Regions from separate parts of the Streptomyces hazeniae genome, predicted to be linked through region 4. Evidence: riboswitches for the same ligand, from Rfam matches in the RefSeq annotation. Region 4 holds a riboswitch; each other region holds the start of a gene.

Region 1 (3,200 bases), on a different contig from region 4:
CCCCGGCTGCAGCAGCGTCACGTCGCCGCGGAACTTGTTGACCAGGTAGCCGCACACCAGCGCCTGGTCCTCGGGGGACAGCAGCGCGGTCGTGCCGAAGAACGAGGCGAAGACCCCGCCGCGGTCGATGTCGCCGACGACCACCACGGGGAGGCGCGCCGCCCGCGCGAGGCCCATGTTGACGATGTCGTTGCGCCGCAGGTTGATCTCGGCGGGGCTGCCCGCGCCTTCGCAGATCACGGCGTCGTGGGTGGCGCGCAGCTCCTCCAGGCACCCGGCGACCGTCTCCAGCAGCTTCCGCTGCCTGTCCTCGTGGTAGCCGCGGGCGCTCAGTTCGCCCACCGGCCTGCCCATAAGGACGACCTGACTGGTGCGGTCGCCGCCCGGTTTGAGCAGCACCGGGTTCATCGCCGCGCTGGGCTCCACCCGGGCGGCGGCCGCCTGCATGGCCTGCGCCCGGCCGATCTCCGCGCCCTCCCGGGTGACGAAGGAGTTCAGCGACATGTTCTGCGCCTTGAACGGCGCGACCTTCAGTCCCTTGCGGGCCAGCCAGCGGCAGACCCCGGCCGTGACCACGCTCTTCCCGGCGTCCGAGGTCGTCCCCGCGACCAGCAGACCGCCGCCCCGCCGCACCGCGTTCACCGCCGCCTTCCCTTCCGCGCGGCCACGACCCTCACGGCCGTCGTCGTCACCAGCGCCAGCACGCCGACGCGGCGGGAGAGCCGCACCGCGCGCTCCACGTCCTCCGTACGGACCGGCCGGCCACCGGCGTTGAGCACCGGCCGGTGCTCGACCCGCCCCGCGTACGCCAGCGTCCCGCCCAGCCGTACGCCCAGCGCCCCGGCGAACGCGGCCTCCACCGGACCCGCGTTGGGGCTGGGGTGACGGGCGGCGTCCGCACGCCAGGCCCGCAGCGCGCCGTTCGGGTCGGATCCGGCGAGTGCGGCCAGCGTGGCCGTCAGCCGGGCTCCCGGCCAGCCCGCCAGGTCGTCCAGCCGCGCCGACGCCCAGCCGAAACGCAGCAGCCTGGGGGAGCGGTGGCCCAGCATCGCGTCCAGGGTGTTCACCGCGCGGAACGCCACCAGGCCCGGCACGCCGGCGACCGCTCCCCACACCAGCGCGCCCACCACGGCGTCGGAGGTGTTCTCCGCCACCGACTCGACGACCGCCCGCGCGACGCCGTCGGCGTCCAGCGCCTCCGGGTCCCGCCCGCACAGGTGCGGCAGCCGCCGCCGCGCCGCCGGAACGTCGCCCGCGGCGAGTGCGGCGCCGATCGCCCGCGCCTCGCGGATCAGGGAGGTCCCGCCGAGCACCGTCCAGCCGGCGACCGCGGCCAGCACCACCGAGGGCAGCGGCGAACGCGCCCTCCCGGCGGCCGCGTTCAGGCCCGCCGCGGCGACCGCCACGCCGCCGGCGCACACCACGGCGCACAACGCCCCGGCGCCGCGGTCGTCACGCCACAGGGCACGTTCGGCCCGGCTCACCGCGCGGCCGAAGGCCGCCACGGGGTGTCCGCGCCGGGGGTCGCCCAGCGCGAGGTCGGCGAGGAAGCCGAGCGTCACCCCGTACGCGTACGCACGCGGACGCGGCATCAGACGACGGGCTGTGGAGCCTCGCAGGAACACGACGAGGTGCGGGGTGGGGGAGGGGCGCAGAAGCCACGCATGGCGGAGTCCTCACTCAGGGTCCTCGCCCTGGCTCGACGTGTCCGGCGGCGAGAGTCTCCTGGCTCCCGGATCGGCGCCTCCCCGGCCTTCCAGCCCGCTGGCGGGCCGTGGCGTGTGGTGAGGGGCGCTCCCCGGTGACAGTGGCGGGACCGCGCCGGATTCGCACCGGCTTCCTCTTCTGCCGCCGTTCGGCTGCCGGAAGTCCATCACGGCCCCCCACGACCGTCAACTCGCCCCCGACCTGCGGCGAAGCAGTGTGACCACCCCCACGCAGCGCCCCCCCGCGTCCCGCCCGGCGCGCCCCGGGTACGCGCGAGGGGTGGGTACGGCCCGCAGGCCGTACCCACCCCTGGGTGCGCGGGGGTTCAGGCGCCGATCAGGTAGATGCCGTACGCCACGGCGGCCGCGCAGACCGCGTAGCAGAGGTATGCGCCGGTGCGGGCGAGTACGGAGGCGCTGCCGCCGTCCTTGCGCGGTGCGGAGCCCACGATGCCCAGGGTGAACACGCCGACCAGCGCGACGGAAGCCAGCAGGCTGACGCCGAACACGTTGATCAGGGCGGACCAGTGGATGTCCATGGTGAGTGCTTCGCTTCCTTCGGGTGGGGCGCGTCAGGCGCCGGAGACGGAGGCCTTGGTGCGGGCGTGCTCGGACTCCTCGTCCTGCGCGCCGTGCTGCTCGGGGACCGTGCCGGCCGGCGGCGGGGCGACGGCGCTCATCGCGGCGGCCACCACGCCCGCGTCCTGTGCGTCGGAGCGGGATCCCGGGGCGGAGTCCTCCGGCATGTCGTTGACGTTGGTGTGGTCGACCGGCTGCCGGCGCGAGGCCAGCCAGATGGCGCCGTTGACCAGTACGCCGAGGACGGCGACCACGGTCACGCCGACGTTGCCGCGCTCGGCCAGCAGCGCCGCGCCGCCCGCGACCAGACCCGCGGCCGGGACGGTGATGCCCCAGGCGGCCAGCATCCGGCCCGCCGTGCCCCAGCGGACGGTGCCGCCCTTGCGCCCCATCCCCGCGCCCATCACGGCGCCGGAGCAGGTGTGCGTGGTGGACAGCGAGAAGCCCAGGTGGGAGGAGGCCAGGATGGTGACCGCGGCGCTCGTCTGCGCCGAGAAGCCCTGCGGCGGGTGGATGTCGGTGAGGCCCTTGCCGAGAGTGCGGATGATCCGCCAGCCGCCGAGGTAGGTGCCCAGCGCGATGGCGACACCGGCCGAGACGACCACCCACATGGGCGGGCCCGCGTCCGGCGCCAGCGCGCCGCCCGCGATCAGGGCGAGGGTGATGACGCCCATCGTCTTCTGCGCGTCGTTGGTGCCGTGCGCCAGGGAGACCAGCGCGGCGGAGGTGATCTGGCCGGCCCGGTAGCCCTTGCCGGCCTGCTCCTCGCTCACGTTGCGGGTGAGCCGGTAGGTCAGGCGTGTGGCGCCCCAGGCGGCGAGGCCGGCGACCAGCGGGGCGGCCAGCGCGGGGATCAGCACCTTGGTGACGACGACGTCGCCGTTGACCGCGCCGATGCCCATCGAGGCGACGGCG
Region 2 (3,200 bases), on a different contig from region 4:
TCGACGACATCTTCTCCAGCGCGGGCGAGAAGCTCTCCGAGACCGGCGGAGCACTGGTCACCGGGCCCGAGGGCCACTGGGCGTACGCGACGCTGGCACTCGGCTCCGCGCTGGCGCTGTTCATGTACCCGCACGCGATCACCGCGACGCTGTCCAGCCGCAGCCGCGAGGTGATCCGCCGCAACACCACCATCCTGCCCCTGTACTCGCTGATGCTGGGCCTGCTGGCACTGCTCGGCTTCATGGGCATCGCGGCCGGAATCTCGCTGGACAACCCGCAGCTGGTGGTGCCGCAGCTGTTCGAGAACATGTTCCCGGCCTGGTTCGCGGGCGTCGCGTTTGCCGCCATCGGCATCGGCGCCCTGGTCCCGGCGGCCATCATGTCGATCGCCGCGGCGAACCTGTTCACCCGGAACGTCTACCGCGACTTCCTCAAGCCGAACGCCACCCCGGAGCAGGAGACCAAGGTCTCCAAGGTCACCTCGCTCCTGGTGAAGGTCGGCGCCCTGGTCTTCGTCCTCACCCTGGACAAGACGGCGGCGCTCAACTTCCAGCTGCTGGGCGGCATCTGGATCGCGCAGACCTTCCCGTCCCTGGTCGGCGGCCTGTTCACGCGCTGGTTCCACCGGTGGGCGCTGCTCGCCGGCTGGGCGGTCGGCATGGTGTACGGCACCATCGCGGCGTACAACGTGTCCAGCCCGAAGCAGGATCACTTCGGCGGCAGCACGGCGGAGATCCCGATGATCGGTGAGATCGGTTACATCGGCCTCACCGCCTTCGTGCTGAACGCCGTGGTCACGGTCGTCCTGACGGTGATCCTGCGGGCCGCCAAGGTCCCGGACGGGCGGGACGAGACCACGCCCTCCGACTACCGCGCGGACGCCGGAGACCGGGGCGTCAAGGAGGAGCTGCCGGCTCCCACCGCCGCTCCCTGATCCCCGGAACCCACCCGAGCACCCCACCGGCGGCCGCCGGTGGGGTGCTGCATGCTGGGGGCATGGACGTGACGATCAGGGCGGCGCACGAGGCGGAGTACGGCGAGGTCGGAGACCTGACGGCCGACGCGTACCTGGAGGACGGGCTGCTCACCCACGGCGCGCGGGACCCGTACCTGGAGGTGCTGCGGAACGTGCCGCACCGCGCCGGGCACGCGCAGGTCCTGGTCGCCGTGGACGCGGGCACCGGCGATCTGCTGGGCACCGTGACCTTCGTCGGGGACGGCGGGGAGTACGCGAACATCGCCCGGCCCGGCGAGGCCGAGTTCCGCATGCTGGCCGTGCACCGGACGGGGCGGGGGCGCGGCGTGGGCGAGGCGCTGGTGCGCGAATGCCTGGCGCGTGCGCGGGCACTCGGCCGGGAACGCGTGGTGCTCTCCACCGAGTCGAAGATGACGACCGCTCACCGCCTGTACGGGCGGCTGCGGTTCGTGCGCACCCCCGCCCGCGACTGGGAGCCGATCCCCGGTCTGCCACTGTGGACCTTCGCGTTGGAGCTCGCCGACGCCGAGGACTGACGGGCACGGCAACCCTACCAGCGACACAAGATGTTGGGGTGCTCGCGCGGAGCACCCCAACATGTATGCTCGTCCTCGCTGTCGCCGCAGGGGAACCCGGTGCGAATCCGGGACTGTCCCGCAACGGTGTGCGGCGTGCCGTGCCCTGCCTCCACGCGTCGAACGGGCCCCGGAACGCCGCGAGTCCGAGCACCTGCCGACGGCGTCGTACACGTCCGGGCCCCGTGGGATGGGCCGGCGGACGCGAGGTGGCGCCTGCCCGCAACGGGTCGCCGTCTGCGCCCCGCCACGCCTCCCCACCGGCCCCCGCCGAGCGAGGGAGAGCACGTCACCGTGACCATCGCACCCGAGGCCGCAGCCGTCCCGTCGCCGTACCCGGCGCGTTCCGGGCCGGACGCCGACAGCGCCCTGCTGGAGCGGCTGTTGACGGAGCTGACCGCCGACCTGCCCGCGACCGACGCCGCCCGGATCGCCGCGGCCGTACGGCGCGGACGGCACCCCGGATCGACCCACGCGGACCTGCGGTCGCTGGCCGTCGAAGCGGCGGCCGGACTCATCGGCGACGAACCGGAGTACGGGCGCCTGGCGGCCCGGCTGCTGACCCGCGCCGTGCGCGAGGAGGCCGCCGGTCAGGGCGCGACCTCGTTCTCCGCCTCGGTCGCCGTCGGCCACCGCGAAGGTCTGATCGCGGACTCCACCGCCGCGTTCGTCACCGCGCACGCCGCACGCCTGGACGCCCTGGTCGACGCCGCCGTGGCGGACGGCAGCGACGACCGGTTCGGCTACTTCGGGCTGCGCACGGTGCACTCCCGCTACCTCCTGCGCCACCCCACGACCCGCCGGGTGGTGGAGACCCCGCAGCACTTCCTCCTGCGCGTCGCCTGCGGGCTGGCGGCGGACGACAGCGCGCGGGCCGTCGACGAGGTCGCCGAGCTGTACCGGCTGACCAGCTCGCTGTCCTACCTGCCGTCCTCCCCGACGCTCTTCAACTCCGGCACCCGGCACCCGCAGATGTCGTCGTGCTACCTGCTGGACTCGCCGCTGGACGAACTGGACTCGATCTACGAGCGCTACCACCAGGTCGCCCGGCTCTCCAAGCACGCCGGCGGCATCGGCCTGTCCTGGTCCCGCGTCCGTGCCCGCGGCTCGCTCATCCGCGGCACGAACGGTCACTCCAACGGCATCGTCCCGTTCCTGCGCACGCTGGACGCCTCGGTCGCCGCGGTGAACCAGGGCGGCCGGCGCAAGGGCGCCGCCTGCGTCTACCTGGAGACCTGGCACGCCGACCTGGAGGAGTTCCTGGAGCTGCGGGACAACACCGGCGAGGAGGCCCGCCGCACCCACAACCTCAACCTCGCGCACTGGATCCCGGACGAGTTCATGCGCCGCGTCGAGGCCGACGCAGACTGGTCGCTGTTCTCCCCCGCCGAGGTGCCCGAGCTGGTGGACCTGTGGGGCGACGACTTCGACGCCGCCTACCGCCGCGCCGAGGCGGACGGGAAGGCCGTGAAGTCCGTTCCGGCCCGGCAGCTGTACGCGCGGATGATGCGCACCCTCGCGCAGACCGGCAACGGCTGGATGACCTTCAAGGACGCCGCCAACCGCACGGCCAACCAGACCGCCGAGCCGGGCCGCGTCGTCCACTCCTCCAACCTGTGCACCGAGATCCTGGAGGTGACCGACGACG
Region 3 (3,200 bases), on a different contig from region 4:
CCCTCTCGATGGTCCCGGTCGTCTGGTCGCCGCTCATCTGGTCACCCGTCGGCGGTGGTGCGTGCCGCCGCGGTGGCGGTGAGCGCGGCGGCGAACTCCCCCGCGTCGTCCGTGCCGGGCACGGACACCTCGTAGCGGCTGTCGCCGGTGGCGACGGCGTCCACGTGCGGGCCCTTCGGACGTCCGCACCGCCGGGTGCAGCCCGACAGGTACACCGGCAGCGGCGGCCGGGAGTCATGGCCGGCGGCCGCGGCGCGGGCGTCCGCGCGTACGTCGGACAGCGACGCCGCGCAGCCCGGGCGTCCCGCGCAGGCACCGAGGCCGAACCACGGCGAGGCGGCCGAGGTGACCAGGCCGGCCGCTCCGGTCTCCGCGAGCGCGGTGGGCGCTGCGGCCGACGCGAGTCCCGGCACGACGACGCCGCGCCACGGGGTGACGCGGAGTACGCGGGTGCCCCGGGTGAGCGCCAGGTCGGCGAGCAGGCGCGCCTGCGCGGACGTGAGGGTTCCCAGCGGCGCGGTCACGCACAGGGCGGCGTGCACGCCCCCGGGCGCCACGACCACTCCGGGCGCGGGCCCCGCCCCTTCGACGTGCACGCCCGGGGTTGCGCGGCCCGCCCCGGCGGCGTCGCGTACGCGTGGGGCGCCGGCGTCGTGCCCGTCACCCGTGGCGGGGCCCGCGCCCGGTACGGGGGACGGCCGTCCGAAGCGGGTGCGGAGCGCCTCGGTGACGGCGGCGGCCGTGTCCGGGGCGTCGGAGACGCGCCAGGCGCCGGTGCCGAGGGCGAGGAAGGTCTGCGCGGCGTACAGCGCGGCGCCGGGGGCGTCCGCCGCCGGGACGGTGACCGCCGCGCCGGAGGTGCCGACCCGGACCACGGCCGTGCCGGACGCGTCCGCCGTGCCGTCGGCACCCGGCGCGGGCGTCGCCGCCGTCACCGTCACGTCGGCACCCAGGGCGGCGACGTCGCCGCGGCCGTCGTCGAAGGCGAAGAGGAAGCGCCCGGAAAGACCGGTGGCACCCGGGTCGGCGCACAGCAGGCGGTCCAACTCCCGGACCCACGGCCTGACGTCGGCGTGCCCGCGGGCGTCCAGGCCGGACAGGGGGGTGGCCACCACGTTGCGCACCCGTTCGTGCGCGGCGGAGGGCAGCAGCCCCGCCTCCCGCAGCCGGGCGGCGAGTTGGGCGCCGCAGCCGGCGGCGAGTCCGCGGAGCTGGACGTTGCCACGCGAGGTGAGGTGGAGGGCGCCGTCGCCGAGACGGTCCGCCGTGTCGGCGAGCAGGTGTGCCTGCGCGGCGGTGAGCGCACCGCCGGGCACCCGTACCCGTGCCAGGGCGCCGTCGTCCGCGGCGTGCAGCCGCAGCGCGCCCGGGCAGGCGTCGTGACGGCCCCGGACGGGGGCCGTCACGGGGGCAGGGCTCGCTGAGGTGCGGCCACGGGGCGTCGGCATCGCGGCGAGCATACAGACGGACGACGCCCGGACCGTATGCCCCGGATCACGGCCCGGAGCACCCGCGTTGCGCTTACGATGCTGGTCGGCGGGTCGTATGCCCGTCATCGCCGTTGACGGCGACAGGGGAGGAAGCCCGGTGCGACTCCGGCGCGGTCCCGCCACTGTGAGTCCGGTGAAGAGGAACCGGACGAGCCAGGAACTCCCGCCGTCCGACACCGCCCGGGGCGTGGACACCCCGAGGAAGGCTTCACGTCGCATGCCGCTTTCGCCCGCGGAACGAGACCCGCAGCCCGCCGACTCCCCCGGATCCGCACCCGACTCCTCCGACTCCTCCGACCCGTCCGGCTCCCCCGCCGTCCTGCTGCTGTCGACGTCCGACACCGACCTGCTCAGCGCCCGCGCGGCCGGCGGTCCCGTGCGCTACCGCTTCGCCAACCCCTCCCGCCTGGACCTGGACGACCTGCCGGGGCTCCTGGACGGCACCGGCCTGGTCGTCGTCCGGCTGCTGGGCGGGCTGCGGGCCTGGGAGGACGGGCTGGACGCGCTGCTCGCCGGGGACCGGCCGGTGGTGGTGCTGACCGGTGAACAGGCCCCGGACGCCCAGCTGATGGCGGCGTCGACGGTGCCCGTCGGGATCGCCGCCGAGGCGCACCGCTACCTCGCGCACGGCGGTCCCGGCAACCTCGAGCAGCTCGCGCGGTTCCTGTCCGACACGGTGCTGCTCACCGGACACGGCTTCGAGCCGCCCGCCGCCGCGCCGACCTGGGGCCCGCTGGAACGCACGGCCCCCGCACCCGCCGACGGCGCCCCCACGGTCGCCGTCCTCTACTACCGGGCGCATCACATGAGCGGCAACACGGCCTTCGTGGAGGTGTTGTGCGCTGCGCTGGAGGAGGCGGGCGCCCGCGCGCTCCCCCTGTACGTGGCGTCCCTGCGTGCTCCCGAGCCGGAGCTGATCGACGCACTGCGCGCGGCCGACGCGCTCGTCACCACCGTGCTGGCGGCGGGCGGCACCCGCCCCGCCGAGGCGTCGGCGGGCGGCGACGACGAGTCCTGGGACGCGGGCGCGCTCACCTCGCTGGACGTGCCGATCCTCCAGGCGCTGTGCCTGACGGGTTCGCGTGCCGCCTGGGAGGAGAACGACGAGGGCGTGTCCCCGCTGGACGCGGCCGGCCAGATCGCCGTCCCGGAGTTCGACGGGCGGCTGATCACCGTCCCGTTCTCCTTCAAGGAGATCGACCCGGACGGCCTGCCCGCCTACGTGCCCGACCGCGAACGGGCCGCCCGCGTCGCGGGGATCGCCGTCCGGCACGCCCGCCTGCGCCACGTGCCGCCCGCGGACAAGCGGATCGCCCTGGTGCTGTCCGCGTACCCGACGAAGCACTCCCGGATCGGCAACGCGGTCGGCCTCGACACGCCCGCCAGCGCCGTGGCGCTGCTGCGCCGGCTGCGCGCCGAGGGCTACGACTTCGGCGACGCCGAGATTCCGGGGCTGGCATCCGGAGACGGCGACGAGCTGATCCGCGCCCTGATCGACGCGGGCGGCCACGATCAGGACTGGCTGACCGAGGAGCAGTTGGCCCGCAACCCGGTGCGCATCCCGGCGGCCGACTACCGGCGCTGGTTCGCCGAGCTGGACCCGGCGCTGCGGGAGGCCGTGGAGGAGCACTGGGGGCCGCCGCCGGGGGAGATGTTCGTCGACCGCAGCCGCAACGACGAGGGCGACATCGTGCTCGCCGCGCTGCGGTT
Region 4 (3,200 bases):
GCCAGCGCGGCCGTGGGCAGCACCCGGCGGTGGTCGCCGCCGACGAAGAGGCGCACGGTGTGCGGCATCATCAGCCCGACGAACCCGATCGGCCCGGTGGAGGCCACCAGCACGCCGGTCACCAGGGACAGCAGCACGAACATCCGGGCGCGGAAGCGGGCCACGTCCAGGCCCATCGTGGTGGCGGCCTCCTCGCCGCTCAGCAGGAGGTTGAGGGAGCGTGCGCGCAGCAGCAGCACGCCGATGCCGAGCGTCAGCGCCGACGCGGGCAGCCACAACGTGTCCCACTGCACGCCGCCCAGGCCGCCGAGCGTCCAGGCGAGCACGGTCCGCGCCTCGTTGCCGCGCTCCGAGGTCAGCAGCAGGAGGTCCATCACGGCGGTGAGCACCGCGGCGATCGCCACGCCCGACAGCACCAGCCGGACCGAGGTGATGCGGCCGCCCGCGCGGGCCGTGGCGTACACCACCAGCAGGGCGAGGAGCGCGCCCGCGAACGCCGCGACCGACAGGGAGACGGCGCCGAAGAGGCCGATCCCGGAGACGATGACCAGGACCGCGCCCAGCGACGCCCCCGAGGAGACGCCCAGGAGGTAGGGCTCCGCCAGCGGGTTGCGTACCAGGGCCTGCATCGCCGCGCCCACCACCGCCAGCCCGGCGCCGGTCACCGCGCCGAGCAGCACCCGCGGGGCCCGCACGTCCCACACGATGGTCTCGCGGACCTGCGACCACACCGGCTCCGACCAGTCCAGGCCCAGGTGATGGCCCACGATGCCCCACACGTCGCCCGGCGGCACGTACACCGAGCCGATGCCCACGCCCGCGGTCAGCGAGACGAGGAGCGCGGCGCCGAGGGCGGCGAGGGCCAGCGCGTAGCGGCCGCCGCGGGGCCCGGACCTCTCGGCCCGGTCCGTGCCGGGGGACTTGGTGAGTGACGGGGGTGGCGGCGCGGGCGTCCGCAGCTTCACCGGAAGCGCCCGGGATGCAGGGCGCGGGCGAGGTCCTCGACGGCGTGCGGCGGCCGGACGCCCACCAGGGTGGCGGTCAGCGGCAGGACGACGAACCGCTCGTTCTCGATGGCGGGCACGTCGGCCAGTGCGGGCTGGGAGAGCAGGAACTCCTTCTTCTCCTCGACGCTCCCGGCGCCCGCGTAGTCGTAGAGGGCGATGACCTCGGGCTTGCGGGCGACGACCTGTTCCCAGGAGGCGTCCCCGAAGACCTTGTCGATGTCGGCGAAGACGTTGCGTCCCCCGGCCAGCCGGATGATCTCCGTGCCCAGCCCCTTGCCGCCGGCGGTGAAGGGCGCCTTCTCGCCGCTGTCGTACACGAACACCGGCACCACGTCGGCGCCTTGCACGGCCTCGGTGGAGGTGCGGACCTGCTTCTTCAGGTCGCTCACTACGGTGTCGGCACGCTCGGGCACACCGAAGATCTTCCCGATGGTGCGGATCTCGTCGTAGGCGTCCTGCATCGACACCTCGTCCTCGCCGCAGTACTCGCGGTTGAGGTAGGTGTGCACGCCCGCGTCGGCAAACACCTTCCGCGAGCGGCCCTCGTTCTCGGCGAACGCGCTGCCGTAGCCGCCGTACACGAAGTCCGGCTCGGCGGTCAGGACCGTCTCGAAGGACGGCTCTTTCTCCGCGAGTTCGGGGATCGACTCGAACGCCTCGCGGTAGCGCGGCAGGACGGCGGAGTCCGGGAAGGCGGTGCCGACCATCCGGTCCTCCAGGCCGAGGGCCAGCATCAGCTCCGCGGGGTGCTGGTGGATGGTGACCGCCCGGGAGGGCGGCTCCTCGTACGTGGTGCGGACACCGCAGTTCTCCACGGTGACGGGGAAGCCCTCCGTGGACGTCTTCGCCGGCCGGTCGTCGCCGGCGGCGGCGCCGCCCGACGTGCCGCATCCGGCCAGCAGCGTGCCCGCCAGCGCGGCGGCGACGGCCGGCGCGACGCCGCGCACCGTCCGCCGGCGCCGCGCGGGGTGCCCTGCACCCGGCGCCGGGGAGGGGGAGGGAGAAAGGGGGGAAACGTCCTGCACCTGAAGCCTCCTGGGGAGTCCGCGCTCCTCGGAACGGTCCGCGACGGCCAGTTTCCTGACTCCCGGATCGACGTTCCCCCTCGCCTTCCCGCGCGGGTGCGCGCAGTGGCGTGCCGGAAGGGGTCCACTCCCCGGTCACAGTGGCGGGACCGTGCCGGACTCGCACCGGCTTCCTGTGTCCCGTCGCGGTGATGACCTGGAGATCGTACGTTCCTGCAAACAGGGTGCAAAAGGGCGCCCGGATGTGACACCGAGCGCCCCCGCGCGCCCGTTCACCCCGGGCGGACCGCCCGCACGACGAGCCGCTCCGCGTCCTGGTCGTAGGGGCGGCAGCGTGACCGGAGCGCCCGCCCTCCCGTCCCCTCCTGCCGAGTGCCGGGCGGCAGAGGCCCGCTACTGCGGGCGCGTCTTCCGTGCAAGGCTGGTCGGGTGTTGACCGATGACCTGCTGGCACGGACCTCCGCGATCGGCCCCTACTTCGCCGTCGGCACCGGACCGCGGGCGGACGCCGCCGGCTTCGTGCCGCTCGCCCGGCTGTACGGCGATCCGGCGCTCCTGGCCGAAGCGGCGGCCGACGTGGGGCGGCGCATGGGCACCGGCGACGTCCGGGTCGCGGCCTCCACCCTGCAGCTCGGGCTGGCGTCCCGGCTGTGGTCGGTCGCGCTGGGCACGGCCGCGCTCGCCGGCCGGGTGCCTGACCTGTCCCCCGAACGCCTCTGGTGGCGGGCCGTGCCCTCCGGGCCGCTCGCGCTGTGGCTTCCGGACTCGGTCGCCGCTGTCCCGGGCGTCCCCGCCGACGCGCTCCACGAGGTCGTGGTGGAGGGCCACCTGACGCCGCTCGCCGCCGAGATGCGGCGCGTCTTCCGGCTCTCCCCCCAGGTCCTGCGGGGCAACGCGGCCTCGGCGCTCGTCGGCACGCTGCGCGTGCTCCACGCGCAGCTGCCGCACCCGGACTTCCCTCCGCTGCCCTGGGCGCGGGCGCTGCTGGACCGCGAGCCGCTCGCCAGGACGGGCCGGCTCTCCACCCGCGGCGGCGAGGTGGTGGCGTTCCGCCGCCGGAGCTGCTGCCTGTACTACCGCGTCGGGGGAGGCGTGTGCGGCGACTGCGTGCTCGACCGCTCCACCGCGTAAGCCCCGTGAACGCCCGCGCCCCCCGGAGCCCTTGCGG

Evidence for each region. A riboswitch is a leader RNA that binds a small molecule or an ion and turns the genes downstream of it on or off. The one in region 4 is predicted to bind cobalamin.
Region 1: it holds a riboswitch for cobalamin, as region 4 does, so the genes downstream of both, RM572_RS23220 (cobalamin biosynthesis protein) here and RM572_RS05395 (ABC transporter substrate-binding protein) in region 4, are expected to answer to the same signal.
Region 2: it holds a riboswitch for cobalamin, as region 4 does, so the genes downstream of both, RM572_RS04730 (ribonucleoside-diphosphate reductase subunit alpha) here and RM572_RS05395 (ABC transporter substrate-binding protein) in region 4, are expected to answer to the same signal.
Region 3: it holds a riboswitch for cobalamin, as region 4 does, so the genes downstream of both, cobN (cobaltochelatase subunit CobN) here and RM572_RS05395 (ABC transporter substrate-binding protein) in region 4, are expected to answer to the same signal.

The regions. Positions count from the first base shown of each region.
Region 1 is NZ_JAVREQ010000025.1:8,125-11,324, forward strand. Features, by position in the region: gene RM572_RS23215 (cobyric acid synthase) at 1-642, opposite strand, end outside; gene RM572_RS23220 (cobalamin biosynthesis protein) at 639-1,592, opposite strand; cobalamin riboswitch at 1,720-1,842, opposite strand; gene RM572_RS23225 (hypothetical protein) at 2,033-2,245, opposite strand; gene RM572_RS23230 (inorganic phosphate transporter) at 2,279-3,200, opposite strand, start outside.
Region 2 is NZ_JAVREQ010000002.1:215,308-218,507, reverse strand. Features, by position in the region: gene mctP (monocarboxylate uptake permease MctP) at 1-935, shown strand, start outside; gene RM572_RS04735 (GNAT family N-acetyltransferase) at 998-1,513, shown strand; cobalamin riboswitch at 1,579-1,728, shown strand; gene RM572_RS04730 (ribonucleoside-diphosphate reductase subunit alpha) at 1,847-3,200, shown strand, end outside.
Region 3 is NZ_JAVREQ010000013.1:47,136-50,335, forward strand. Features, by position in the region: gene cobG (precorrin-3B synthase) at 42-1,448, opposite strand; cobalamin riboswitch at 1,521-1,672, shown strand; gene cobN (cobaltochelatase subunit CobN) at 1,708-3,200, shown strand, end outside.
Region 4 is NZ_JAVREQ010000003.1:40,753-43,952, reverse strand. Features, by position in the region: gene RM572_RS05400 (FecCD family ABC transporter permease) at 1-866, opposite strand, end outside; gene RM572_RS05395 (ABC transporter substrate-binding protein) at 962-2,032, opposite strand; cobalamin riboswitch at 2,061-2,245, opposite strand; gene RM572_RS05390 ((2Fe-2S)-binding protein) at 2,462-3,163, shown strand.